DNA from 2 places in the Halomonas sp. BC2 genome. Region 2 is predicted to be linked to the other one. Evidence: predicted binding sites of a transcription regulator. Region 2 holds the regulator's gene; the other holds the start of a gene.
The links. The regulator LexA, encoded in region 2, represses DNA repair genes until DNA is damaged. The targets are predictions, from matches to a motif close to TACTGTNTANNTANACAGTA.

Region 1: the regulator LexA is predicted to act here: its motif matches at 7,072-7,091, upstream of B7L71_RS08555 (S24 family peptidase).

Annotation. Positions count from the first base shown of each region.
Region 1 is NZ_LFGT01000010.1:3,703-18,146, reverse strand. It holds gene ccmI (c-type cytochrome biogenesis protein CcmI) at 1-1,020, opposite strand, end outside; gene B7L71_RS08590 (cytochrome c-type biogenesis protein) at 1,017-1,487, opposite strand; gene B7L71_RS18000 (DsbE family thiol:disulfide interchange protein) at 1,478-2,005, opposite strand; partial or broken gene B7L71_RS08585 (heme lyase CcmF/NrfE family subunit) at 2,036-4,003, opposite strand; gene ccmE (cytochrome c maturation protein CcmE) at 4,055-4,564, opposite strand; gene ccmD (heme exporter protein CcmD) at 4,554-4,808, opposite strand; gene B7L71_RS08570 (heme ABC transporter permease) at 4,805-5,548, opposite strand; gene ccmB (heme exporter protein CcmB) at 5,563-6,297, opposite strand; gene ccmA (cytochrome c biogenesis heme-transporting ATPase CcmA) at 6,311-6,931, opposite strand; gene B7L71_RS08555 (S24 family peptidase) at 7,190-7,609, shown strand; gene B7L71_RS08550 (IMPACT family protein) at 7,639-8,256, shown strand; gene B7L71_RS08545 (sodium ion-translocating decarboxylase subunit beta) at 8,361-9,683, opposite strand; gene oadA (sodium-extruding oxaloacetate decarboxylase subunit alpha) at 9,694-11,520, opposite strand; gene B7L71_RS08535 (OadG family protein) at 11,613-11,870, opposite strand; gene B7L71_RS08530 (tRNA dihydrouridine synthase) at 11,998-12,969, shown strand; tRNA gene B7L71_RS08525 (tRNA-Arg) at 13,135-13,211, opposite strand; tRNA gene B7L71_RS08520 (tRNA-Arg) at 13,279-13,355, opposite strand; tRNA gene B7L71_RS08515 (tRNA-Ser) at 13,383-13,475, opposite strand; gene csrA (carbon storage regulator CsrA) at 13,601-13,789, opposite strand; gene B7L71_RS08505 (aspartate kinase) at 13,981-14,444, opposite strand, start outside.
Region 2 is NZ_LFGT01000017.1:6,556-20,999, reverse strand. It holds gene rraA (ribonuclease E activity regulator RraA) at 1-309, shown strand, start outside; gene B7L71_RS11705 (glycerophosphodiester phosphodiesterase family protein) at 397-2,280, shown strand; gene ggt (gamma-glutamyltransferase) at 2,302-4,089, opposite strand; gene ppsA (phosphoenolpyruvate synthase) at 4,255-6,639, opposite strand; gene ppsR (posphoenolpyruvate synthetase regulatory kinase/phosphorylase PpsR) at 6,981-7,814, shown strand; gene B7L71_RS11685 (hypoxanthine-guanine phosphoribosyltransferase) at 7,824-8,402, opposite strand; gene nagZ (beta-N-acetylhexosaminidase) at 8,433-9,452, opposite strand; gene B7L71_RS11675 (L,D-transpeptidase) at 9,529-10,044, opposite strand; gene B7L71_RS11670 (TetR/AcrR family transcriptional regulator) at 10,022-10,708, opposite strand; gene lexA (transcriptional repressor LexA) at 10,933-11,610, shown strand; gene B7L71_RS11660 (energy-coupling factor ABC transporter permease) at 11,623-12,294, opposite strand; gene purU (formyltetrahydrofolate deformylase) at 12,318-13,172, opposite strand; gene B7L71_RS11650 (ribonuclease J) at 13,448-14,444, shown strand, end outside.

The sequences.
Region 1 (14,444 bases), on a different contig from region 2:
GGCACGAATCACCGCCAGCGGTGGTAGCTCGCCATCCATATCGCGAGCGGTAACGAACACCGTGGCGTCGTCGCTGACGCTGCCTTCCAGCTCGGCGTCCAGCGAAACATTCACCCGAATTCCCTGGCTTTGTGCGGCCGCAGCATCGGCATTTTCCGGCACGACACCCATCCGCTCCTGAGCTACACGGATACCGTCGCGCAGGGAGGCCGCCGTTTCCGGATTTTCGATGTTGGCCACGGCTCGGCGCCAGCGGTCGATGGCCGTTTCGTAATCACCACTATCGAAGGCGTGAATGCCCAGCAGGCCGAGCACCGTGGGCTGGCGTGGGTCGAGCGCCAGCGTTTCGTCTACCAGCGCCTGCACTTCCGGCGTCAACTGACGCTCTGCCAGAAAAAACTGGAGCTGAGCCATTTGTGCCAGCAGCGGCGGGATACGCCCATCGATATCCAGCAAACGTTCCAGCGCATCCACGGCCTTATCGGTCTGGCCGGTGTCGCGATAAATGGGAAACAGCGCGCTCCACACGTTGGGGTTGTTGGGCTGGCGCTCGGCTTCGGCTTCCATCCGCTCGGTGAACATGCTCAGCGAGCCTTCAGGGTGCTGACGCACTTCCTGCTGGATGGCGTACAGCGTCAGGTCACCTTCGGCACCATACTGCTGGTACCAGAACGTGCTGGCACCGACCACGGCCACCATCACCAGCGGCACCATCAAGCGGCCAGCACTGGCTGATTTCAGCGGCCGACGGGTCTCGACGACGGTGTCTTCCAGCAGGCTACGCTCCAGTTCCAGGCGATCTTCCTGGTAGCGTGCGTCGTCGATGTCTCCCCGATCCCGGGCGGCCTCCAGCGAGGCCAGACGGCGCTGAAAAATCGCCACGTTCTGCTCGGCCGTGGTGTCGTTGGCCTCGAAGGTTTCCAACTGGTCACGCAGCGTGCGAGCGCCGCGCATGGGTGCCACCAGCAGCCACAGCGCAGGTATCAGCAGTAAAGCAATCGCAATCCAGACCGGTGTCATGACGACCTCTCGCGGTTAATCAGGGCATTCAGGCGGGCGCGTTCTTCTGCGCTCAGGGCCTTGGCAGAGGCGTTGCGGCGGGCACGCACCACCATGATGACGACCACCAGGCCAATCAACACCAGAACGATGGGCAACCCCCACAGCAGATAGGTGCGGTTCTCCAGACGCGGGTTGTAGAGAATGTAGTCACCGAAACGCTGCACCATGTGGTTGATGATTTCGATATCGGCGTAGCCTTCGTTCAGCAGCACGTAGACGCGCTCGCGCATGTCCGCCGAAATGGGCGCATCGGAGTCGTCGATGGCCTGGTTTTCACACAGCGGGCAGCGCATGGAGGCGGTCAGGTCGCGGTAGCGCTTTTCCAGTACCGGATCATCGAACTCGCGCACTTCGATTCCGCCGGCCATGACGCTACCGGCGGTGGCCAGCAGCATGGCCGTCACTATCCAACGAATTATCGCCATTTTTCTACCTCCGGCAGGATACGGTCACGGACATCTTCCGGGGAGACATAGCCCTTGTGGTGATAGCGGATCACGCCCTCTGCATCCACCAGAAAGGTTTCCGGCGCGCCGTACACGCCCAGGTCGAAACCAAGGCTGCCATCCGGGTCAAAGATGTTGATCTCGAAGGGGTCGCCGAATTCGGTCAAAAACTCCAGGCCTTTCTCGCGGGTATCCCGATAGTTGATGCCCACCATGCGGATACCGTGATCCGCCAGTGACAGCAGCTGCGGCATCTCTTGCTTGCAGGCCGGACACCACTCGCCCCAGACGTTGACCAGCGTCACTTCGCCGATGAACAGCGACTGGTCGACCTGGCGTTCGGCGTCACGCAAGGTAGTGGCCTGAAACTCAGGAAACTCCCGCGCCATGAGGGCCGAATCCCGCTGGGAAGGGTCCTGCCCTAACCCTTGATAGAGAAACAGCGCAATGCCCAGAAAGCCGATGGGCAGCAGTAACAGCAGCAAACGTCGCGTCATACCGGCGCCTCCTGGAGCGGGCTGGGCTCGGGCAGTCTCAGGTTGGCGTACGCTGACTCGGCGGTAGCGCTTGTCGATGACGGCCAGCAGGCCACCGAAGGCCATCAGCAGGCCACCCAGCCATAGCCAGCGCACGAAGGGCTTGTATTGCACGCGCATGGCGTAGCTGCCATCGCCCAAGTCTTCGCCCATGGCCACGTAGAGGTCACGGAAGAAACCGGGGCGCAGCGCTACCTGGGTCATGGGCATGCCGGTGGCCAGGTAGAGGCGTTTTTCCGGCCGCATGACGAAGCTGCGTCCTTCTTCACCGCGCTGAACCTGAATGATCGAGGTATCGGCCAGGAAGTTGGGGCCACGACGATTGGTCAGTTCGGTCATGGTGAACTGGTACCCGGCAACTTCCACCGTCGTCCCCGGCGACATGCGCACGTTACGCTCGATGTTGTAGTTCGACACCACGGCCACGCCCACGATGGTGACCGCCACGCCCAGGTGGCCCAGCACCATGCCCCAATAGGAGAGCGACAGCTTGCGCAGGCCCGCCACGAACGAACTGGCGTGGCGTGTCTTGTCGAACAGGTCGCGCACCATGGGCAGCACGATCCACAGCGCCGAAATGATGCCCAGCGCTACCCACAGGTTCCATTCACGGCCATACACCAGCGGCATGGCGATGCCCAGCGCCAGCGAAGCTGCGCCCGCCAGCCACAGTTTGCGCCACAGCTCCTTGCCGCTCATGCTCTTCCAGCGGGCCAGCGGGCCAAGGCCCATGAAGATACACATCACCACGGTCAGCGGAACGAACAGGGCATTGAAGTAGGGAGGCCCGACGCTGATCTTGCCCAGCCCCAGCGAATCCAGAATCAGCGGATACACGGTGCCCAGCAGTACCGTCACGGTCATGATGACCAGCAGGACATTGTTGATCAGCAGCAAGGAGTCCCGAGAGAGCCAGTTGAAGCCCACCTTGTGGCTGACCCGCGGAGCACGCAGGGCAAATACCAGCAGCGACAGGGTGACCGTGATGGCCAGCAACATCAGGATGAAGAAGCCACGGAACGGGTCGTTGGCAAATGCGTGGACCGAGGTGAGCACGCCCGAACGCACCAGGAACGTACCCAGCAAGGAGAGCGAGAAGGTCGAGATGGCCAGCAGTACGGTCCAGCTCTTGAACGAGCCGCGCTTCTCGGTCACCGCCAGCGAGTGTACCAGCGCCGTGCCCGTCAGCCAGGGCAGCAGCGAAGCGTTCTCCACCGGGTCCCAGAACCACCAGCCGCCCCAGCCAAGCTCGTAATAGGCCCACCAGCTACCCAGCGCGATGCCCACGGTCAAAAACGCCCAGGCAATGTTGGTCCAGGGGCGCGCCCAGCGGGTCCAGGCGGCATCCAGACGCCCCCCCAGCAGCGCCGCAATGGCAAACGCAAACACCACCGAAAAGCCCACGTAGCCCATGTAAAGCATCGGCGGGTGAACAATCAGGCCGAAGTCCTGCAGCAGCGGATTCAGGTCAGCGCCGTCGGCGGGCATGTTGGGCAGCAGCCGCTCGAAGGGGTTGGAGGTCATCAGGATGAACAACAGGAAGCCGACACACACCATGCCCATGACGCTCTGCACCCGAGCCACCATGTCCCGAGGCAACTCCTTGGAGAACACCGAAGCCGCATAGCCCCAGCCTGCCAGCATCAGGCTCCAGAGCAGGACCGAACCTTCATGGTTGCCCCAGACGGCGCTGAACTTGTAGTACCAAGGCAGCAGGGAGTTGGAGTTGTTGGCCACGTTGGCCACGCTGAAATCATCCAGCATGTAGCTGGTGGTCAAGCACAGGTAGGCAATGGCCACGAACAGGAACTGGCCGGTTGCCATGGGGTAACCATAGGCCATCCAGAGGGGGCGGCGGGTAGCGGCTCCCAGCAGCGGCATCACGGCCTGCACGATCGCCATCAATAGCGCGATAACCAGCGCAAAGTGGCCAATTTCAGGAATCATTTTAATCAGCATGAGCGCTCCGCATTGGCAGTAAGCATTACCGAATATTGCAGGGATAAGCCGTTAGTAATCGCTTGCTTGTGGAACGCCCTGCTGCTCCAGGCGCTTACCCACTTCGGCGGCCTTGGCCTGGAAATCAGCGGGCGAATAGCCCGCTTCTTTCAGTGCCTGGGCGACTTCCGGCGGCATGTAGTTTTCGTCGTGACGCGCCAGCACTTTATCGGCGTAGAGTCGGCCATCGGCCTGCAGCTGGCCCACCACCACCACGCCCTGCCCTTCACGGAACAGGTCGGGCAGGATGCCGCTGTAGTAGACCTCGACATCGTCCACGTAGTCGGTCACCGTGAACGCTACGTCGAGGCTGTCGGGGTCACGCAGTACCGAGCCCTCTCGGACCATGCCACCGGCACGAATCTGGCGGTCCAGAGGGGCATCCCCCTGGGCGATTTGTACCGGGCTGAAGAACAGGTTGATGTTGGCGCGCAGCGCATACAGCGTGAGCCCCACGGCGATGGCGGTCAGCGAGACCAGGCCCAGAAAGATAAACAGCTTTTGCTTGCGTTTAGGCGTCATTGCGAACATCCCCTTGAGCAGAGTTAACCGGGTTCTGCGCAGCCGTAGTACCGTAGGGGGAAGCCGTGCGCTGCGCTTTTTCACGACGCATGCGGCGTTTGACTCCCTTGATCAACTGGCGCCGCTCCAGGCGAGCATGCAGCAGGATCCCTAACATCAGAAGCGCAGTTACGCCCCAGGCGGCCCACACATAGAGACCGTGGCCGCCCATGGCAAAGAATTCGTTCAGCGAGGCAAAGGTCACTGGCTCACCTCCTCGGCGAGTTCACGCACCCAGCGCTTGTTGGCTTCCCTGCGCAGAATTTCACTGCGGGTACGCATCAAGGCAAGCGCGATAAAAAAGCTGTAGAAGCCCAGCACCATGATCAGCAGCGGTGCCCACATTTCCATGGGCATGGCCGCGCGCCCGGTGATGGTGAACGTAGCGGGCTGGTGCAGGGTGTACCACCAATCGACGGAGTATTTGATGATCGGAATATTGATCACACCCACCATGGCCAGCACGGAAGCTGCCCGCGACCCGCTGTCACGGCTGGTGAAGGCGCCACGCAGGGCGATGACCCCAAGATAGAGGAACAGCAGGATCAGCATCGAGGTGAGCCGAGCATCCCACATCCACCAGGTGCCCCAGGTGGGCACGCCCCAGACGGCGCCGGAAAACAGCGCGATGAAGGTCATGGCGGCACCCAGCGGCGCAATCACGGTGGCCAACATGTCGGCGACCTTGATTTTCCAGACCATAAACACCAGCCCGGAGATAGCCATGGAGACAAAGATGGACTGGGCCAGAAACGCAGCAGGCACATGCACATAGATGATGCGAAAACTGTTGCCCTGCTGGTAGTCGGCCGGGGCGAACACCAGTCCCCAAACGGTGCCCACGGCCAGCAACAGCGCGGCTGCCACCCAGAACCAGGGCTGTAGCTTGGCACTGATCGCATAAAACCACTTGGGAGATCGCAGTTTATTTATAAAGCCCCACATGGTCTTCCCATCCTTTAACCGTTAATACTGATGCGTAGCGACGCGGCAATCGCCCAGGGTGCCAGCATGAGCGACACCGCCAGCAGCGCCCCCAGTATGGCCAGGTGAGCGGCCATCCCATCACCCAGAATGGCGGCCTGCACCGCGCCCGCCCCAAAAATCAGAACCGGGATATACAGCGGCAGTACCAGCAGGGACAGCAGTACCCCGCCCTTGGCCAGCCCCACGGTCAGCGCCGCGCCAATGGCCCCTATCAGGCTCAGGCTCGCGGTGCCCAGCGCCAACGACAGCGCCAGCACCCCGTAGCTGCCTGCTGGTAGCGACAGCATGATGCCCAACACCGGCGCCATCAGCGCCAGCGGCAGCCCGGTCAACAGCCAGTGCACGGCCACCTTGGCAAGCCCCAGCGCCGCCAGCGGCTGGGGGGCCAACAGCAGCTGCTCCAGGCTGCCGTCTTCGAAATCGCTGCGAAACAGACTATCCAGTGACAGCAGGGCTGCCAGCAACGCCGCTACCCACAGCAGTCCCGGCGCAATGCTGGCCAGCAAGACAGGGTCAGGCGAGATGCCAATGGGAAACAGCGTGATGACCAGTGCAAAAAACACCAGCGGGTTGAGCACCTCACCCTTGCGCCGCAACATCAGCGTCAGGTCGCGCTTGAGCGTGGCATGAATGGCCACTCCAAGCCCCCCCTGCGGTGTATGCAGGACCACCTCAGGGGCACTCGATAGAGCGTGTGAACGTTGCAACGCTGACTCCTTTTTACCCCAGCTGAATACGTCTCAGCACCGATGATTCGGTCAGTGCATGGTGGGTCGTCACCAGAACACAGCCGCCAGACTGAGCATGTGCGACCAGCTGCGCTTCCAACGCCATGACACCGTGGCGGTCAATCGCCGTGAAAGGCTCATCCAGGACCCATAGCGCGCGCGGGGTCAGCGTCAACCTTGCCAAGGCAATACGCCGCTGCTGACCAGCGGAAAGCTGTCCTGCCGGGACATCTTCAAAGCCCGCCAGACCAACCTCGAACAGCGCTTGCTCACGCTGTTGATCGCTGCCCTTTTCGCCATTGAGCGCTTGATACCACGCCAAATTTTCCAATGGCGTGAGGCCCGCTTTAACGCCGGGGGCGTGCCCTAGATAGAGTAGGTTTGCGAGAAAATGTTCACGGGTCTGGTGCATGGGGGCACCGTTCCAGAATAGCTCGCCACGGTAGTCGGTCAGTTGGCCGGAGAGGATCTTCAACAACGTGGTTTTACCACTGCCGTTGGGGCCTTCGATACGGACGATCTCGCCGCCCTTGATGTCGAGGTCAAGTCCTTCAAATAGCCAACGATCATCGCGTTCACAGGCCAGTTGTCGGGCTTGCAGGCACAGGCTCAAGAGACTCTCCAGACGCATTAATTTTGGGTCGAACTCTACACGGAAAGGCGCTTTCTCGCCAGTCACGCTCTGCGGCCTGGGGTCGCAGCATGACACAGCTCAAGCCCTCGCCACAAAACCCACGCTTCAAACAGTACTAGCACTGTATGCAAAAACAGGATTATACTGTAACCACTGTATGGATAGACACCTCTTCAGCCACGCCTATCCATTCGCTCACTCGACCGCCTTGGCACAGGCGCTGCATGGGAGAACACAATGACGATCTGCCTCGCCCCCCAGATAACGTCTCACGTACCTTCTCAACCGCTGCCACCGTCTAACGTGCGTCAGCGCCTTGCCTCTCCCCACCGCCAGGTAAACCAGGACGGTCAAGTGACCCGGCACAACACCTATGCCCTACGCATTCGCGGCGACCGCTTGCAGGCCAGCCAGCTCTTCGACGGTGATCTGCTCATCATTCATCGCCATCAGCACGACACCCAGCAGGAAACGGCCACCCTGACCATCAACGATCGCCAGCTTCCCTTGAGCCATTTATCGATTACCCGCCTGGGGGTGCACTTGTGCCCCGAAGATACAGCAGTGCCCGCGCTATTCCTGCATAATGGCGACATCCAGGTGCTGGGCATGGTCATGGGCGTGGCGCACCACACCCGGCAGACTCGGCACCACTGATTCGCGCTCATGTTGGCCAGGAGTCCTGCTTGCGTTACCACGTTCCCGACATTGCCCCCGAGGCGTGGCACTCCACCGAGACCGAGGTAGAGAAAAGCCAGTTTCTGACCTGGCTATGCCACGCCCCCAGCACCAGCGCCTTCGATGCCCTGCTCCAGGCCGCCAAAATCGCCCACCCCAATGCCAGCCACCACTGCACCGCCTTTATCGCTGGCCCACCGGGGGAGCAGACCCGCATTGGCTTTTCGGATGACGGCGAGCCCGGCGGCACGGCGGGACGGCCCATGTTTCAGGCGCTGCAAGGTAGCCAGCTAGGGGAAGTGGGTTGCGTGGTCATTCGCTACTTTGGCGGTACCAAGCTGGGCACCGGTGGGTTGGCCAGAGCCTACGCCCAGGCCGTCAACGCGGCGCTGGAAACACTGCCTACCCGGGAGGTGATCGAGCGCGACAGCTACCGGTTACGTGTAGGCTTCGCCCATGAAGCGCAGGCCCGAGCCTGGTGTGAAGAGCAGGAACTGCCTGTGGAACAGGCTGAGTACGATGGGCATGGCGTGTGCCTGACCATCGGCTGGCCCAGCGACGTGGCGCTGGATATCAGCGGTCTGGAGAATCGCCTGAAAACGGCCGTGGCATTCGAAGCACTGTAAGTTCACGGCCTGCCGATGAAGGCTCGGCAAGCCGTGACACAGCTCAGACTCGGGTTCAGCCCAGTTCTATCGCCAAGTACCCGTTCTATCTATAAGTACCAGCTCTATCCCAGGTACTTGATCATGACCCCGGCGGCCACCGCCGAGCCAATCACCCCGGCCACGTTCGGCCCCATGGCGTGCATCAGCAGGAAGTTATGCGGGTTTGCCTCCAGGCCTACCTTGTTGGCGACCCGTGCGGCCATCGGCACCGCCGACACCCCTGCTGCCCCAATCAACGGGTTGATGGGCATCCTGCTGACCATGTTCATGAGCTTTGCCATCAACACGCCTGCTGCCGTGCCGATAGCGAAGGCAACCATACCCAGCCCTAGAATGCCCAGCGTTTCGAAGCTCAAGAAGCTCTCGGCCATGAGCTTGGAACCCACGGACAGGCCGAGAATGATGGTCACGATATTGATCAGCGCATTCTGCGCAGTATCCGACAGTCGCTCCACCACGCCACACTCACGCATCAGGTTACCAAAGCAGAACATGCCCAGCAGTGGCGCAGCGTCAGGCAGGAACAGCGCCACGGCAATCAGCAGCATCAGCGGGAAGATCACCTTCTCCAGCTTGGAGACCGGACGCAGTTGCGTCATGGCAATCTTGCGCTCTTTTTCGGTGGTCAACAGCCGCATGATGGGTGGCTGGATGAGCGGCACCAGTGCCATGTAGGCATAGGCCGCCACGGCAATGGCACCCAGCAGTTCTGGCGCCAACATGCTGGACACATAGATCGACGTCGGCCCGTCCGCCCCGCCGATGATGCCGATGGCGGCCGCCTGATTGAGCGAAAAGTCCATGACGCCCAGAGAGGTAAGCAGCACCGCCCCAAACAGCGTAGCAAAAATCCCGAACTGGGCCGCCGCGCCCAAAAACAGCGTACGCGGATTGGCCAGCAGGGGACCAAAATCGGTCATGGCCCCCACGCCCATGAAAATGAGCAGCGGCGCAATACCCGAGGCAATGGCAACGCTATAGAAGCTATACAGCACACCATCGCTGTAGCCTGCCCCCAAGGCAATGTCCTTGGCGGCGCGTAGCTGGTCGTAGGCTGCCGTGTCGTGAGCGACGGCTTTCAGCACTTCGCGCCACCCCTCGACACCTGACAACGGGTCCAGCGTGACGCCCAGTGCAGCCGCCATCTGCTGTAGCACGGCGGGCCTGGCCACTTCGATGGCTTGATCGAGCGCTGAAATGGCCAATCCCGCTTCCGGGATATTGGCCAGAATGCCGCCAAAGCCGATGGGTACCAGCAGCAAAGGCTCGAACTTCTTGTAGATCGCCAGGTAAAGAAGACCCAGCCCTACCAGTACCATGACCGCCTGGCCAGGCTGCAGGTTATAAAGCCCGGAGCCTTCCCATAAGGTGATTAGTTTTTCCATGCCGGTGCCCTTAAAGCTCGATCAGCGCATCGCCAACGGCGACGCTATCGCCCTCGCTGACATTGACTTTGGACACCGTTCCGGAGCTGCTGGCACGCACCTCGGTCTCCATCTTCATGGCTTCGAGAATGATCACCACATCGCCCTCGGCCACCTGATCGCCAGGGCGTACGTTGACCTTGAAGATGTTGCCTGCCAGCGGCGCATCGATACTTTCACCGCTTCCTCCAGCGCTTTCTGCCGCACCCGCTCCAGCACTAGCGCCTCCACTGGCGGCAGCCTGCTCCTTGATCTCGCCAATATCGCCGCCCTGGGCCACCTCGACCACATAGGCCTTGCCGTTGAGCTTGACGGTATAGGTTTCCGGGCCGCTGTTGACCACGGTGGCAGGTACCGCCGGTTCTGCCTTGGCAGGCACGGCCGCGTTTGTTGCTGCTTGTGGCGCGGGCTCGAAGGCTTCCTTGTTGTCACGGTTCTTGAGGAACTTCAGGCCAATCTGCGGGAAGAGCGCGTAGGTCAGCACGTCATCCACCTGCCGCTCGCCTTCTGCCAGGCGCAGCTTGTCGGCACTGGCTTTCTCTTTCAGTTCCGAGGCCAGGCGCTCCATTTCCGGTGACAGGTTGTCCGCAGGGCGGCAAGTGATCGGCTCGCCACCTTCCAGCACGCGCTTTTGCAGCTCCACATTGAAGGGGGCAGGCGCTGAGCCGTATTCACCTTTCAACAGCGCCTGGACCTCCTTGGAAATCGACTTGTAGCGCTCGCCCATCATGACGTTCATCACAGCCTGGGTGCCCACGATCTGCGAGGTCGGCGTTACCAGCGGGATGAATCCCAGGTCTTCACGCACACGCGGAATTTCACTCAGCACGTCATCGAGCTTGTCGCCAGCACCCTGCTCTTTCAGCTGGCTCTCCATGTTGGTCAGCATGCCGCCCGGCACCTGCGCCACCAGAATGCGTGAGTCGATCCCCCGCAGCGAGCCCTCGAACGCCGCATACTTTTTGCGTACCTCACGGAAATAACCGGCGATGTCCTCCAGCAACTCCAGGTCCAGCCCCGTGTCACGGTCTGTATCCTTGAGCATTGCCACCACGGATTCAGTAGGGCTGTGCCCATAGGTCATCGACATCGAGGAGATAGCCGTGTCCACGTTATCGATCCCGGCTTCCACAGCCTTCAAAATGGTGGATGTCGAGAGCCCTGTCGTCGCGTGGCAGTGCAGGTGAACAGGAATGGAAAGCTCTTTCTTCAGACGCGTCACCAGCTCGAACGCCGTGTAGGGCGTCAGCAGCCCCGCCATATCCTTGATAGCCAGAGAGTCCGCGCCCATGTTGGCAATGGTTTTCGCAAGATCTACCCAGCTATCCAGGGTATGTACCGGACTGACGGTATAGGAAATGGTCCCCTGGGCATGACCACCCACAGCGCGCACCGCCTTGATGGCACGCTCCAGATTGCGCGGGTCATTCATGGCGTCGAACACGCGGAATACATCCACGCCGTTGGTTTTGGCACGCTCGACGAACTTGTCGACTACATCGTCGGCATAGTGACGGTAGCCCAGCAGGTTCTGCCCGCGCAGCAACATTGCCTGCGGCGTGTTGGGCATTGCCTCTTTCAGGGCACGAATGCGCTCCCAAGGGTCTTCACCCAGATAACGAATACAGGCATCGAAGGTGGCGCCGCCCCAGGTCTCCAGCGACCAGTACCCGACCTTATCGAGCTTTTCGGCGATAGGCAGCATGTCGTCGAGCCGCAGCCGGGTCGCGAATAGCGACTGGTGGGCATCGCGCAACACAACATCAGTGATTCCTAGCGGACGTTTTACATCGTTCATGGTCGTGACTCACCGTTTAGCTTTATTGACTTGTAGTAAATTTAGCAAAATTCATTCTTGAAGAGGGAGTGTATTCGTTATCCATTCCGCCGTTAACGGCGATGCGCAGCCCGATAACGGTGCACTGCAGCACTGATCACGGCCACCACCTCATCGTCAAGGCCTGCCTGAGCAGCGGTCTGACGGCCTTTCCGCTTGGCAGCCGGTGCCACCGGTGCGGGCTGAAAACGCCCAACCAGCTTCGACATCAGCGTGACACTGATCACCAAAACCGTAAGAAAAACAAAAACAAACCCCATACCAAGCCCCATCAGGGCGAGCCCCTCCTGGAGCAACTCCGACCCTTGCATAGCGCGCTCTCCTTGTTGTGTAAGGTGGTTGGCACACCAAACGCCTCCAGCGGCGCTTGGCGGAGTAAGGGTAATACACTAACCTGCCACATCCAGCATAGAATGCAATCGCGCCATAGTGGAAGTCATGGTTGTTAATTTACTACATAAAGGCAAGATTGGCCTTGCGCCAATGGAAGGGGTCATCGACGCACTCACCCGCGACCTGCTCACCCGCCAGCCCGGTTTCGACTGGACGGTGACAGAGTTCGTGCGGGTGGTGGATACCCGCCTTCCCCCCAGGGTGTTTTACAAGCACTGCCCTGAGCTCCAACAGCGCCCTGTGGCTACTCCCAGCGGCATCCCGGTGCACCTGCAGCTACTCGGCTCCGACCCCAGCGCGCTGGCCGAGAATGCCCGTCAGGCGCTAGCACTGGGCGCCATCAGCGTCGACCTCAACTTTGGCTGCCCGGCCAAGCTGGTCAACCGTCACGATGGCGGCGCCTCCCTGCTGCGCCAGCCCGAGCGGGTCTACCAGGCTGTCAGGGCGGTTGCTGATGCCTTGGCCGGTGAGATTCCGGTCACCGCCAAGATACGTCTGGGCTTCGCCAATCGACGCATGGCGGTAACCTGCGCCCAGGCGACCCAGGCAGGCGGCGCCGCACGGCTGGTGGTGCATGGACGAACCCGAGACGAGGGCTACCGCCCGCCCGCGCACTGGGAGTGGATCGGCAGAGTTCGTCACCACGTGGACATCCCCGTGGTGGCCAACGGCGATATCTGGACGCTGGAAGACTACTGGAAGGCGCGCACGCTGTCGGGCTGCCATGACGTCATGCTGGGCCGCAGCGCCCTGGCTGACCCTTGGCTGGCACCCCGCATTCGCCACTGGCAGGAAACCGGCGAGCGGCTGCCGGATACCACCTGGGCAATGCGTGCCAGCGTGCTACAAGAGTACGCCGAGCATCAACGCCAACAGCTACCCGATCGCGTCGTGGTTTCTCTGGTAAAACAGTGGCTGGCACAAATGCGCCAGGGCAATGGCGAAGCCGAGCAGCACTTTCAGCGCCTGAAGCGGGTCACGGACCTGGACATACTGCTCGACAGCCTGGTGCCGTAACGCTTCGCCCCCTGACTCAGACCCCAACGCTTACGAACCAAAAAAAAGCGCCCTTCCGCAAGATGCGGGGGCGCTTTACACGATCGCAAGAGCAACGTGCGAGCTACGTTGGTCAGGCTAGAAGCAGAAAACCCGCTCTCTAATAAGAGAGCGGGTTTTGAAATCTGGCGCGCCCGGGAGGATTCGAACCTCCGACCACCTGATTCGTAGTCAGGTACTCTATCCAGCTGAGCTACGGGCGCTTGACAGTCATGCTTTTCTCGAAAAGCAATGAATCCACTGTAACATCAAAACCTTACGTTTGCAACTTGGCGCGCCCGGGAGGATTCGAACCTCCGACCACCTGATTCGTAGTCAGGTACTCTATCCAGCTGAGCTACGGGCGCATAGCTAACGATGTTACATGGTGCGGCTGGCGGAGAGAGAGGGATTCGAACCCTCGATAGGGCTATAAACCCTATACTCCCTTAGCAGGGGAGCGCCTTCAGCCACTCGGCCACCTCTCCTCAACAGCACGGCGCGAATGTTACCGATTATGGGGACTGGTGTCCACCCCTGTGCCGATTTTTTTTCACGCCGCCCTGATAGTTACCGCTACAGCGCCCTTTTTGAGCACAACACTGGCGGCCATTTATTCCACTTCGCTTTCGCTATTGCGTTCACGCTGAATGCGCTGATAGATCTCTTCACGGTGTACCGCGACATCTTTTGGTGCGTTGACACCAATGCGCACTTGATTACCTTTCACACCTAACACTGTGACGGTGACTTCATCACCGATCATCAGCGTTTCGCCAACGCGGCGGGTTAGGATGAGCATGGCTGATCTCCTTCTCAGACGTTTGATACAACGGGATGTGTCCGCCGGTAGCGCCACCACGCCATTATGCGGCATGGTGACCCCTGCTACCAATGGCTTTAACCCTATGACACCTTAACCTCCCGTTGAATGGAAGCCCACCACCACACGGCAGCGAGTACCCTCAGCGTAGAAGGTTTGAGGGACAAGTGTTATTCAGATTCGCTATCGGCCTTATCCAAGCCAAATGCCTTATGCAAGGCATTGACCGCAAGTTCCATGTGTTTTTCGTCGATCACCACGGAAATCTTGATTTCAGACGTCGATACCATACGAATATTCACGTTCTCTTCGGCCAGCACGCGAAACATCTTCGATGCTACGCCGGCATGTGAACGCATACCGACACCTACCAGCGACACTTTGGCAATGTTGTCGTCGCCGCGCAGTTCACCGCCGCCCAGATCGGGAATGACGGTCTCTTCCAGCAGCTTCTTGGTGGCCTTGTAGTCACCTTTTGCCACCGTGAAGGTGAAATCGGTGTAATCACCTGCCGGTGCTACATTTTGGACAATCATGTCCACTTCAATGTTGGCGTCGGCAATCGGACCTAAAATACGCGAGGCAACGCCGGGCACATCGGGGGTATTCAGCAGCGTCAGCTTGGCTTCGTTCT
Region 2 (14,444 bases):
ATTCTGGTGGTGGACGCAGGCGGCTCTCATCGCTGCGCCATGTTGGGCGACATGCTGGCTGAACAAGCCGCCAAAAACGGTTGGGCAGGCGTCATCATGTATGGCTGTGTGAGAGACGTAGACATTCTGGCCACCCTGCCACTGGGCGTGCAAGCGCTGGGCAGCCACCCTCGTCGCAGCGAAAAACATGGCGAAGGCCAGCGCGACGTGGCGGTGACCTTTGCAGGCGTCACGCTGCAGGTGGGTCAATGGCTTTACGCCGACAATAACGGCATCATCGTCGCCGAACAGCCGCTCAAGCTCTCTTGAACGCGCCGATCCCCTGCTAACCCGCCAGACTTGTCAGTGGTGGCAGATAGTGCCACCCTGATATTTCATTTTCATGCCACGGACACCATGCAGCCGCTCAAGCCACTGGGCTACGCCCTACTTCGCACCCTTCGTGACCACCTGCGCCCACTGATTGCCTACCACCTGCTATTCACGCTGTTGGCATCGGCCGTGGTGTTGCCACTGGTGGCCTGGGGCTCCCAGCGATTCATGGCCCAGCTCAACCGTACCGTGGTCACCAACGATGCCTTGCTGGCGCTACTGTTCAGCCCCCTCGGGCTGTTCACCCTGCTGGCGGGCCTTGCGGTCACTTTTTTGCTGATCTACTGGCAGCAAGCGGGCATGCTTCAAGTGGCCAGCAGGCCCAAGGACAACCACTACCGCTTGGCCCTGGAGGCCCTGTGGCTCAGCACTCGGCGGCTACCGGCACTGCTGCTGCTGGTGATCCTGCAGGTGGGCGCCCACCTGCTGCTGCTGGCCCCGTTCATGGCAGCCATCGCCTGGCTATACGATCTCTGGCTCAGCGGCCTGGACCCCTACTATCTACAGCGTGTACGCCCACCAGTACTGTGGTACTTCATCGCCTGCGCCTTACCGGTCGTGCTGCTGTGGATGAGCCTGGCGTCGTGGCTATATCTGCGCTGGCTACTGGCGCTGCCGCTGGTGGCGCTGGAGCACTGCCACCCCCTGCAGGCCTTGAAGCGCAGCGTGCACCTCACCCGTGGCTGGCACCGCTCCATTGGCGCAGCGGTGCTGCTGTTACTGCTCGTCATCATTGCCCTACCGATTGCCACCACCTGGCTCTACGATACCCTCGTCACGCCGCTGCTCTGGTGGCTTCCCGAGCACAGTGCCGTGCTGGTACCGGCGATGCTGGCCTACCTGACCGGCTATGTCCTGATCACCCTGACCATCACGTTTCTGGGCATTACCACCCATGCGCTGCTGTCGGCCTGCCTTTACTTGCAGCTTGCCTATCGGGAGGCTCGGCCTGCCGCTCCCGAGAATGCACAGACAGGTCGATTGGCTTGGGCATTGGAAGTGTGTGTCTTGCTAATTGCCGCCCTGCAAGCCTGGTGGATACTCAACAGCTTCGAAATACGCGATGACGTCGCCATCATCGCCCACCGGGGCAGCTCCATGGTGGCGCCTGAAAACACTCTGGCTGCCGTGCGCCAGGCGCTGGAGGATGGTGCCGATGCCGTCGAGCTGGACGTGCGCCTCAGCGCCGACCAGCAGGTCATGCTCTACCACGACCGCACGCTGGCCAGGCTCACGGGGGACCCCAGGGAGTTTGGCGAGCTGACCCGAGCCGAGCTGAGCGAGTTCGATGTGGGTAGCTGGTTTGGCGATGCCTTCCAGAACGAACGAATCGCCGGGCTGGACGAGACCCTGGCACTGGTGAGAGGCCACGCCGCGCTGATGATCGACATGAAGCCGCTACCAGGCCAGGAGGAAGCGTTGGCACAGGCGGTACTGGATGAGCTGGAGGCAGAAAACGATCGCCGCTATCGCTGCTGGGCCACCCAGCATGATGCCTTGGATGGAATGGCTGCCTGCGGCTTCCCGAATACGCTGCTGGAAATGCGCATGGCCACCATGTCCCCCGCGCTGGTCAGCTTCATCAAGCAGCGGGCGCCCGAACTGAGGGTGACACTACTGGCGCAGCTGATACTTCCCGGTACGCTGGACCGCCGTCAATTCGATGCGCTGGGCTTACGGCATAACCGCATTACCCGTCAGGAGGTTCGCCTGGCGGCCCTCTACGGCTATGAAATCCACGCCTGGACGGTCAATGATCGGGCCAGAATGTCGGCGCTGATCGATCTTGGCGTAGACGCCATCATCACCGACTACCCTGACCGCTTGAGAGAATTGCTCGAAGACCGCCACGCCATGAGCGATGGCGGCCTGATGCTGGTGAAACTGCGCAACTGGCTACGTCAGTAGCGCATCGCTGCGGTCGCGGGCTTACTCGCCCATGACCACGCCCTCACGACGCGGGTCGGCGCCACCAAACAGGGTGCCGTCTTCCAGTTTCATGATGGCTTGCAGGCCACTGGTCAATTCCCGCTCACTCACCTGATGGCCGCGCTCACGCAGTGCGTCGGCGGTTTCTTCCGAGAATCGGCCCTCTTCCAGATAGACATCGCCCCCCAGGGTGATGGCATGGGGCAGGTCCAGCGCTTCCTGGGCATCGAGCCCCCAGTCACGCATGGCCACCAGGCTTCTGGCCGTGTAATGAATGATCGCTGCACCACCTGGCGAGCCCAGGCTGGCCACCAGCTCGCCGCTCTCCAGATCGAACACCAGCGTTGGGCTCATGCTCGAACGGGGACGCTTGCCAGGCTCTACCCGGTTGGCCACCGGGCGGCCGTCGCTTTCCGGCTCGAAGGCGAAATCGGTCAGCTCGTTATTGAGCAGATAGCCCCCTGCCAGCCCCGTGCCGCCGTCTGCCAGGATACGTGAGCCGAAGGCTTGTTCGATGGTCGTGGTCATGGCCAGCGCATTGCCATCGCCGTCCACGATGCTGATGTGGCTGGTGCCATACTCGGGCTGTTCGGGCTGGCTGGCAAAGCTCACCTCCAGCTCACCGGGATTGCCAGGCTCGACGCTATCGCCCAGCGACTCCTCGCCCATTAAACGGCTGCGCTGATTGAGATACTCCGGGGCCAGCATCGTAAGCCAGTCGCCTCCCGGTGCCTCGACAAAATCAGGATCGCCGATGTAGCGGCCCCGGTCGGCAAAGGCCAGCCGAGATGCTTCGAGGAACTGATGCAGCCAGCCGCTGCTGGGCACACCGTTATCCAGCGGCGCTTCGATCAACGGCTGCTGATCGAGAATACCGAGGATTTGCATGACGGTGATATGGCCCGACGACGGCGGCGGGAAGCCGCACACTTCCCACTCCTGCCAGGGCGTACAGATCGGCTCGCGCTCCACCGGCTCGTAGCCGCTCAGGTCGTCCAGGCTCATCTCGCCCGGACGCTGCGGATGGGACTGCACTCGGGCCACCAGGTCTTCGGCGATCTCACCTTCATGGAAGGCACTGCTGCCCTCTTCCGCCACTCGCCGCAAAATAGCGGCCAGCGCGGGGTTGGTCAAGGTGTCGCCCACGGCCAGCGGCTCGCCTGCTTCATCGTAGTAGAACGCTCGGGCCAGCGGGTCCTCGCGCAGCGCCGTGTCGTTGGCCAGGCTGGTATGCAGCCGGTGGCTGACGGCAAAGCCCTCTTCCGCCAGCGTAATGGCAGGGGTAAAAAGCTCTCGCCAGGCGAGTTGACCATGTTCGGAGTGGGCCTGCTCCAGCATGCGCAGCACCCCCGGCACCCCCACAGAGAGACCGCTGGCCACCGCGTCCATGAACGGTAGCGGCTCGCCATCTTCCATGAACAGCTCACCGGTGGCCGCCGACGGTGCAGTCTCGCGACCATCGAAGGCCTGCACATTGCTGCCATCGTAGTGCATCAAGAAGGCACCGCCGCCGATCCCACTGGACTGCGGCTCTACCAGGGTCAGCACCATTTGTACGGCCACGGCGGCGTCGATGGCGTTACCGCCGGCCTTGAGCACTTGATACCCCGCGTCAGTGGCCAGCGGGTTCGCCGCAGCAACGGCAAAGGATTCCACGGCCCAACCGGGCTTCTCCTCATACCCTGAGCCTACTTCCGGTGACATCTCGGGGGCCTGGTAGCTAAAGCCCCAGCTCACCATGGGAACGAGTAGTAAGCCCGTCAGGGGGATTGCCCGTTTAGGCAGCATAGTCTTTCTCCTTTTCAGCAGGGTGCAGGCAGATATCGCGTAGGGCCACGGGGGCGGCGTCATCCAGAGCGGTGTCATCCAAAACAAAGCGTAGCCTATAAAACCCGTGCGCCCGGCACAATGGCCGGGCGCAAATCGAACAGCAGGCTAACTAACCCATGGATGTCAGGCGATACTCTCTCCTGCCAGCATGAACCAGGTTTCGAGAACCGCGTCCGGGTTCAGCGATACCGAGTCGATCCCTTGCTCCATGAGCCACTTGGCGAGGTCCGGGTGATCCGAAGGCCCCTGGCCGCAAATCCCCACGTACTTGCCTTGCGCCTTGCACGCCTGAATGGCCATGGCCAGCAGCTTTTTGACCGCTGGGTTACGCTCATCGAACAGGTGGGCCACGATGCCCGAGTCGCGATCCAGCCCCAGGGTCAATTGCGTCAGATCGTTGGAGCCAATCGAGAAACCGTCGAAATACTCGAGAAACTCATCGGCCAGCAGCGCATTGGCAGGCAGCTCGCACATCATGATGATCTTGAGGCCGTCAGGGTCGCTGCTACCGCCGCGCTTCAGGCCGTTGGCGGCCAAGAGCTCGACCACTTCCCGGGCCTCATCGGGGGTACGCACGAAAGGCACCATGATCTCGACGTTGGTGAAGCCCATCTCTTCACGCACGCGCTTCAGCGCCCGACACTCCAGCTCGAAACAGGGGCGGAAGGCGTCGGAAATATAGCGAGAAGCGCCACGGAAGCCCAGCATGGGGTTCTCTTCACCCGGCTCGTACAGCTTGCCGCCAATCAGGTTCTCGTATTCGTTGGATTTGAAATCCGAGAGGCGGACGATCACCCGCTGCGGATGAAACGCCGCCGCCAGGGTGGAAATCCCCTCCACCAGCTTGTCCACGTAGAAACTGACCGGGTCGGCGTACCCTGCCGTACGCAGGTCGATCACCTGCTGAAGGTCAACCGGCAGCGTTTGATAATCCAGCAGCGCCTTGGGGTGCACGCCAATCATGCGGTTGATGATGAACTCCAGGCGCGCCAGCCCCACGCCCGCGTGGGGAAGGCTGGCAAAGCCAAAGGCACGGTCCGGGTTGCCCACGTTCATCATGATCTTGAAAGGAATCTCCGGCATGGCATCGACGCTGGAGACGTTGCAATCGAAGGCCAGCAGGCCTTCATACACATGGCCGGTATCACCCTCGGCACAGGAGACCGTCACGTCGCTGCCTTCCTGCAGCTGCGTGGTGGCATCTCCACAGCCCACCACCGCGGGTATGCCCAGCTCACGGGCAATGATCGCCGCATGACAGGTACGCCCGCCTCGGTTGGTGACGATGGCCGATGCCCGCTTCATGATCGGCTCCCAGTCGGGGTCGGTCATGTCGGTAACCAGGATGTCACCCTCCTGGATCTTGTCCATCTCGTCGGGGCTGAGCACGATCTTGACCGCACCACGGCCAATGCGTTGTCCGATGGCCCGGCCAGTGATCAGCGTGCGGCCCTTCTCGCGCAGTTGGAAGCGCTCCAGCTTGCCGCCCTCCTGCTGGGAAACGACGGTCTCAGGACGCGCCTGCACGATGTACAGCTGGCCGTCATCGCCATCCAGAGCCCACTCGATATCCATGGGCCGCTGGTAATGCTGCTCGATGGTGACCGCCTGACGGGCGAGGTCCATGATCTGCTCGTCGTCGATACAAAACCGCCCGCGATCCTTGTAAGGCACGTCAACGGTTTCCACGGAACGACCTGCGCTGGCATCCTTGCCGTACACCATCTTGATCAGCTTCGACCCCAGGGTACGACGCAGCACGGCGGGGCGCCCAGCGGCCAGCGTGGGCTTGTGCACATAGAACTCGTCAGGGTTGACCGCGCCTTGCACCACGGTCTCGCCCAACCCCCAGGAAGCGGTGACGAACACCGCGTCCCGGTAGCCGGACTCGGTATCCAGGGTAAACATGACCCCAGACGCACCGGTTTCGGAGCGCACCATTTTCTGCACCCCGGCGGACAGGGCGACGTTTTCGTGGGCATAGCCCCGATGGACGCGGTAGGAAATAGCACGATCATTGAACAGCGAAGCAAAGACTTCGTGGACCGCGTGCTTGATGTTGGCCAGGCCTTCGATATTGAGGAAGGTTTCCTGCTGACCGGCAAACGATGCATCCGGCAGGTCTTCCGCCGTTGCCGAGCTGCGCACCGCAACCTTCAGGCCGGGGTGTTTTGCCTGCAACTGCTGGTACGCCTGCTCCAGTGCTGCTTCGAAGGTGGGTGGCAACGGCGTCTCGATGATCCACTGGCGAATACGCTTGCCAGCCTCGGCCAGCGCCTTGACGTCGTCGACGTCCAGCCGTGCCAGGGTGTCGTTGATACGGTCGTTGAGGCCTTCGTGGGAGAGAAACTCGCGATATGCATGGGCCGTAGTGGCGAAACCGCCGGGCACCGTGACACCCACACCGGCCAGGTTGGAGATCATTTCGCCAAGCGAGGCGTTCTTACCACCCACGCGTTCGACGTCCGCCATACCCAGCTGATCGAACCACAGAATGTACTCTTCCACGCAACCCCCTCACTCAGACATTGATGCAACCGTTGGGACGACACCCATTCACGCTGTCACCCTAGCATCGCGGCCCCCTATTCGCCATTGGTCTAACAGCGCAGGGAGTGGAGGATTTTTACAACAACGGCCGGAAACACGGCGTTTATGTAGTCAGGCAGGATGCCGACCTGTTTTCGCGAGCACAATTGCGAGGCCAATCGCAAGTACCCTGCACACGCAAACCCTGCTCACGAAAACCCTGTACTCGAAAACCCTGCACTCGAAAACGTTGTACTGCCATGGCGCACGGCACACAATGAGCGTTCGTAAATCAGTTGGATGAGGGTGGCGGACAGACTATGAAACGAACAGCCTTTTTTATTTCCGATGGCACGGGGATCACGGCAGAAAGCCTGGGGCGCAGCCTGTTGGCGCAGTTCAGCGACGTGGACATCAACATGATCACCAAGCCCTATATCGATACGTTGGAAAAGGCTCAGGCCGTCGCCGAGATCATCGAGTCCACCGCGATGCGCGACGGTGTTCGCCCCATCATCATCGACACCATCGTCGACCAGCAGATCCGCAACGTCATCCGCCAGGCCTCCGGCTTCAAGGTCGATATCTTCTCGACGTTTCTGGAACCGCTGGAACAGGAGCTGGGCACGCACTCTTCCTACAGCGTCGGGCGCACCCACTCCATAGGCAGCGACGATGTCTACATGGATCGTATCCACTCGGTGCATTTCGCACTGGATAACGATGACGGCGCCCGCACCCATCAATACGACAAGGCCGACATCATTCTGGTAGGGGTATCCCGCTGCGGTAAAACGCCGACGTCCTTGTACCTGGCACTTCAATTCGGCATTCGCGCGGCCAACTATCCGCTGACCGAGGACGACCTGGATGAAGATGGTCACTTGAAGCTGCCGAAAGCGCTGGCACCGCACCGGCACAAGCTGTTCGGCCTGACCATCGATGCCCGCCGACTAGCGGCCATTCGCAACGAGCGTCGTCCCAACAGCCGCTACAGCTCCATGGACCAGTGTCTGCAGGAAGTCGAGCAGGCCGAATCGCTCTACCGCAGCATGAACATTCCTTTCATCGACACCACGCGCTTCTCCGTGGAAGAGATCTCCACCCGCATGATTGCCGAAACCGGCCTGGCAAGACGCTTCTCGCCTCGCTAGGCCAGTGCCTTACATGCCCTTGGGTGCAAATATCCCCGGGGCATTTCGCCAGTAGCCCTTGTAGTCCATACCGAAACCAAAGACGTAGCGGTCAGCGACTTCCAGGCTGCAGTAGTCGGCCTTGAGACCGGGCACTGCCTTGCGGTCGTGCTGCTTGTCCACCAGTACGGCGGTGGTCACGCTGGCGGCCTGGGCCTCCTTGCAGTACGCCAGGATGGCCGCCAGGGTGGCGCCTTCATCGAGAATATCGTCGACGATCACCACATGCCGACCCGCCATGGGAATTTCCGGCGAGACCCGCCAGAACAGCTCGCCGCCGCGCAGTTCATTGCGGTAGCGGGTCGCGTGCAGGTAGTCCACTTCCAGGGGAAAGCCCAGCCGCGTCAGCAGATGACCGGTGGTGATCAAACCACCGTTCATGACGCAGTAGAAGACCGGCAACTTATCGCCCAGGTCGCGGGTGATCTCTTCCGCCATGCGGTCAAGGGCACGTTCGACCTGCTCCTGTGAAATCAAACAGTCGGCGTTGTCCATCAACTCGCGCATGGAGTCCAGCGACTCCAGCGCCTCTTTATCCAATTTGGACATCGAGCCTCTCCAAAACAGTCTATGGGTCAATTAGCTGGCGTCAGCCACCAGCGCTTCCAGCCTGGCGTGGGTCTTGCGCCAACGGCCCAGCGCAGCCAGTGCTTCCAGCTGCGGCCGCGCCCGGCCATAACGCAGCTTGGCGGGTCGCTTGTTGAATACGTCATGACAGGCCTGCACCACTTCCAGCGCCGCCTCACGGTCGTTGCAGATCAGCAGCATGTCGCAGCCCGCCGTCAGGGCAGCCCTGGCGCGCTCGGCGGGGCCACCCGCTTCATGGGCGCCGGCCATGCTCAGGTCATCCGAGAAGATGCACCCTTTGAAGCCCAGCGACTCACGCAGCATGCCTAGCCAGCTGGGGGAAAAACCAGCCGGGCGAGAATCGAAGGCAGAGTAGACGATATGGGCGGGCATGACGCCGTTGAGCAGCGTGGCAAGCTGACTGAAGGGCACCAGGTCGCGCTCCTTGATGGCCGAGAGCGGACGTTCATCCACCGGCAGTGCGGTGTGCGAATCAGCCCCCACGCCGCCATGACCGGGAAAGTGCTTACCCACGGCCGCCATTCCCGCTTCGTGCAACCCGTGCACGAAGGCCTGCCCCAGCAAGGCAACGTGCTGTGGGTCTCGGCTGAAGCTGCGGTCACCAATCACGCTGGAAATTCCGCTGTCCACATCCAGCACGGGGGCAAAGCTGATGTCCAGGCCGCAGGCGGCCATCTCCATGCCCAGCAGCCAACCGGCATCCTTGGCCAGCGTCAGCCCCACTGCCTGGTCATCGGCGAAGACATCGCCAATGCGTGCCATCGGCGGCATGCGCGTCACGCCTTGCCGGATACGCTGAACCCGCCCACCTTCCTGATCGATGGCCAACAGCAGGTCACCCCGCACCCCGCGGATGCTGTCGCACAGTTCGCGCACTTGGGTGGCGCTTTCCACATTACGGGCAAACAGAATGACACCGCCGACCGCAGGATTCTTCAGCAGGCGCTTGTCTTCCTTGCTCAGAGTCTGGCCTTCCAGGTCGAGCATGACCGGGCCTAAGGGTTGAGTCATCGTACTGGATCCAGGAAAAAGGGCGTCATTCTAGACCACCCGTGTGAGCTTTCAAAATGAGCAACACCATGTCACTTCAATGCAGCCATACCGGCGTGCCAGGCGGCGCCTGCTGAAACAGCCAGAGCAGGTCGGCATTGCGCAGTCGCACGCAGCCATGGGAAACGGCAACGCCCATGGGCTGGTCAGGGGGAGTACCATGCAGGTAGATGTAGCGACGCTGGGAATCGACACGGCCACCGCGATTGATACCGCGCTCCAGGCCACACAGCCACAGTATGCGGGTCAAGATCCAGTCGCGCTCGGGGAAGTCGGCTGCCAAACCGGCAGAGTAGATTTCTCCGGTCCAGCGACGACCACGAAAGACCGCATCCTCAGGCAGCCCATCGCCAATGGCTGCCCGCACGTAGTGCCAGCCCAGTGGCGTACGGCCACTGCCTTCTTCTTGCCCCACACCGGCCTTGCCCGTGGAAACGGCGCATTCGTGCTTTAGCTCACTCCCCTGCCACCAGCGCAGGCGTTGGGCCTGGGTGTCGATTTCCATCCAGCCACCTTCAACGGGCGGCAGGTCAGCCAATCTGGGCGTTTGCATGAAGCTTCTCATCCACGGTTGCTGCAGGCAACGGCATTGGCGCGCTCATGGCGGCCACCACGACGGGACGCAGACGCCGGATCAAGTCGCGCACCGTTACCTGCTCCTGATAATCCTTGGCAGCAATATCACGCAGCGCATCCAGCCCCGACAGCGTAAAGATCACCGTGCCCAGCATGAAGTGTAGCCGCCAGAAGCGCTCTGCATCCGGCAGCTCGGGGGTCGCCCGGCGCACCAGCTCGGTGAAGCGCGTAAAAACATCGCCATACTGCTGCTGGATGTAGCGCCGCAAGTGCCCTTGCGCCTGGCTGTAGGCCAGCCCCAGCAGCCGCATGAACACTTTCAGGCTGTGGCGCTCGGCAGGCACGGTCAGTACCGTGGTGGCCATGGTTTCCAGCAGCACTTCCAGCGGAATGGGCTGGCCTTCATAGCGCGCTTCCAGCTCATCCAGGGCGGTGTGGAAGCGCTCGGAGAACGGGTCCAGGTAGCGGGCAAACACCGCCTGTATCAGCGCTTTCTTCGACCCGAAGTGATAATTAACGGCGGCAAGGTTGACCCGCGCCTTGCTGGTGATATTGCGCAGTGACGTCTCGGCAAAACCCCGCTCTGCAAAGAGCACTTCTGCCGTATCCAAAATACGTGTGACCGTATCCGACTGGGCCATAGCGCCCTCCCAAAACAGGTGTTTAAAACATGGCGGTTGCGTTGGCGAATAGTATGCCATTCTCCCTGATGGCTCAAACGATAATCCCCTGTGTACCGCAGGTTGCGCTACCTGAGACGTATTGCAACTCATCATGTACTGGACAGAGCAACATACTGTATACTTAAACACATATTGATTTTACGGACATGTAGCGACTGTCTTTTCACTGTTAGGAGTCTGATATGTCACGCCCACTCACTGCACGCCAGCAGCATGTATATGATTTTATCGTGAAGACCATGGGCGAGCTTGGCTACCCCCCTACCCGCGCCGAAATCGCCAAGGCGTTGGGCTTTCGCTCACCCAACGCCGCCGAAGAGCATCTGCGCGCCCTGGAGCGCAAAGGCGCCATCCGCATCATCCGCAATACGTCCCGGGGCATACGCCTGCCCAACCAGGAGCCGCTCGACAACACGCCCCCGGCAGCCGAGCCCACCAGCGCCGCCAACGATGCCACGCCCAATGGGCTGCCGGTGATTGGTGAAGTTGCTGCGGGCAGCCCCATTCTGGCAGCGGAGCATATCGACCGTTACTGCCCGCTGCCGGCAGAGTACTTCACCCCCAAGGCCGACTACCTGCTGCGGGTACGCGGCCTGTCGATGAAAGACGTGGGTATCCTGGAAGGCGACTTGCTGGCCGTGCATCGTACCGACCGCGTGCGTGACGGTCAGATCGTCGTCGCGCGCCTGGAAGACGAGGTCACGGTCAAGCGTTTTAAACGCCAGGGGCATCACGTCACGCTGCTCGCCGAGAACGAAGACTTCGCCCCCATCGAAATCGACCTGAGAACTCAACAGCTGGATATCGAAGGCGTCGGGGTAGGCGTCATCCGAGGCGGCAACGGCCAGGCACTGGGCTAGACCGCCACCCACCTACTGCATATCGATATAGCGATGGTCGTTGAACGTGGCGACCCAGTGCGGGTGGTAGACCAGCAAGATACTCAGCAGCATGCCGGTGATGAAGGCTTCCGAGGGCATCAGCAAGGGTAGAAAGCGGGCATACTCCTGAGCCAGATAGATCGCTTCAGGGTCGGTGCCCGCCACCAGAATCAGCCCGACGGCCGCCAGCCCACCCCCTAGCGTCGCCAGCGCAGCACCGAAAAAACCGCAGGCAAACAGAAACACCATCAGGTTGTCCGGCAAGCGGCGATCCACGATACGCCATACCACCCCCGTGATCACGGCAGGCACCAGCCCCGTCACCAGCACGTTGGCCCCCAACAGTTCCCAGGCATTGCGCCCGATCAGCACCATCGCCACGTTGAGCAGCAGGTTGCTGATCAAGGCCAGGGGCACCTTGAACACCAGCGTCATCAACACCGTAAACACCAGATGCAGAGTCAACCAATCGACCGCCTGAGCCCGCAGCTGCCACATCAGCATCACGGCCAGCGTCGCGGCCATCCAGCGATGCTGCAAACCGGTATCTTCCAGCAGCGGCTGCCAGGGGCGCTGCCACAGCACCCACCCCAGAGCACATGCCGACACCAGCCAGGTAGCCAGCAGTGCCCAAGTGGCCAGCACGCTTTGTGCAAAGGACATGGCGCCCCTCCCCGGTGGGCGAGTTAGCTGAACACGACGGTCTTGTTACCGTGAATCAATACGCGGTCTTCCAGATGCCAGCGCAGGCCGCGGGCCAGCACGGCTTTTTCCACGTCACGGCCAAAGCGCACCAAATCGGTGGGTGTATGGCAGTGGCTGACCCGGTGAATATCCTGCTCGATGATGGGGCCAGCATCCAGCTCTTCGGTCACGTAGTGGCAAGTGGCACCGATCAGCTTGACACCCCGCTCATAGGCCTGGTGATAGGGCTTTGCCCCCGCAAAGGAAGGCAGGAAACTGTGATGAATATTGATGACGCGTCCGGCATAACGCTCGCACAGTGAAGGCGGCAGAATCTGCATGTACCGCGCCAGCACGACACAGTCAGCCCGGGCAGCATCGATCTGTGCCTGCACCTGCTCGAAAGCCGCCTGCTTGTTGGCCGGGTCCACCGGTACATGATGATAGGGAATGCCATACCACTCGGTGAGCGAGCGCATGTCGTCATGATTGGAGATGACGCCCACAATATCGCAATCCAGCTCGCCAGCCTGCCAGCGATACAGCAGGTCCACCAGGCAGTGGGATTCCCGGGAAACCATCAACACCACGCGGCGGCGCTTCTGGGTGTCTACCAGCGACCACTGCATGTCGAACTCGTCGGCGACGGGCTCGAATGCGGTGCGCAGCGCCTCGGCCGACATGCCCAGTGAATCGGCGAGAATTTCATAACGCATGAAAAAGCGCCCTGTTTCCAGATCGGAGTGCTGGCTGGCCTCGGTGATCGAGCCGCCCTGTTGGGCAATGAAGCTGGAAACACGCGCCACAATACCCACCTGATCCGGGCACGACACAACTAAACGGTAATAATGAGACATCAATGAACACTCTTGCGTATGTAACGGCACGTTCGCTGGGTAGGCGCCTGCTCGCGGGCAAGCCTCACCAGGCGCATTAGTGTAACGCAAGCGCCACGGCTAAGCACCGTGGTGCAGTGCCACGATGATTGTTACGTGCCCCTCCCTTCCCGTATAGTTAAGGGACTATATTTCCAGGCTTTTCATGACTGATGCATCCACCACGCGTTCAACTTCGTCCCCGTCGCCGCCCGCCCCTGCACCTGCTTCCGCTAGGTGGATGCGGTGAAATTGGAATGAACCTTACGCTGTATGGATACGACGATCAGTGGATCGCCGTCGATTGCGGCATGATGATCCGTCAGGATCTGCCCAACTCGCCGCTGCAGGTACCCAACACCGACACCCTACAAACCCTCGGTATCACCCCTGCGGCGCTGTTCATCACCCATGGTCATGAAGACCACATCGGCGCCGTGGCCTGGCTATGGCCGCGTTGGGGCTGCCCTATTTTTGCCACCCCGTTGGCCGCAGGCCTGCTGCGACATAAATTTGCCGAACACCAGCTGAGCAGCGCTGCCATCGAAATCATCGAACCCGGCGATGCGGTGGAGCGCGGTCCCTTCACCCTGCGCTACCTGAGTGTCACTCACTCCATTCCTGAAAGCTGCGCCATCATGATGCAGGCGGGCGACTATCGAGTACTGCATACGGGAGACTGGAAACTGGACCCGGAGCCGCTCATCGGCGCCCCGGTGAATGCCGCTCATTTTCGTGCGCTGGCCCCTTTGGACCTGGTGGTGGGCGACTCCACCAACGCCCCCATGCCTGGCCAGTCAGCCAGCGAAGGCGACGTCGCCAAAGCACTGGCCACGACCCTCGAACAGTGCAAGGGCCGCGTGGTGGTATCGTGTTTCGCCAGCAACCTGGCGAGGGTTCTGGCCATCGGGCGCGCCGCTCATGCTTGTGGGCGGCGGGTCAGCCTGATGGGCCGCTCCATGGAGCGCATGGTGAGCGTGGCCAGAGGGCTGGGCTATCTGGACGACTTCCCGCCGCTGGTCCCGTCCCACGACCTGGGATACCTGCCTCCCGAAGAAGTGGTGATCATCGCCACCGGCAGCCAGGGCGAGCCGCGCGCTGCCCTTCAACGGCTGGCGCAGCGCCGTCACCCCTTCGTCGACCTGGAGCCAGGCGATAGCGTGATTTTTTCTGCCAAGGCCATCCCGGGCAATGAGCGCCCCATCGAACAGCTTAAAAAACGTTTGTTACAGCTAGGTGTCGCGCTATTCGATG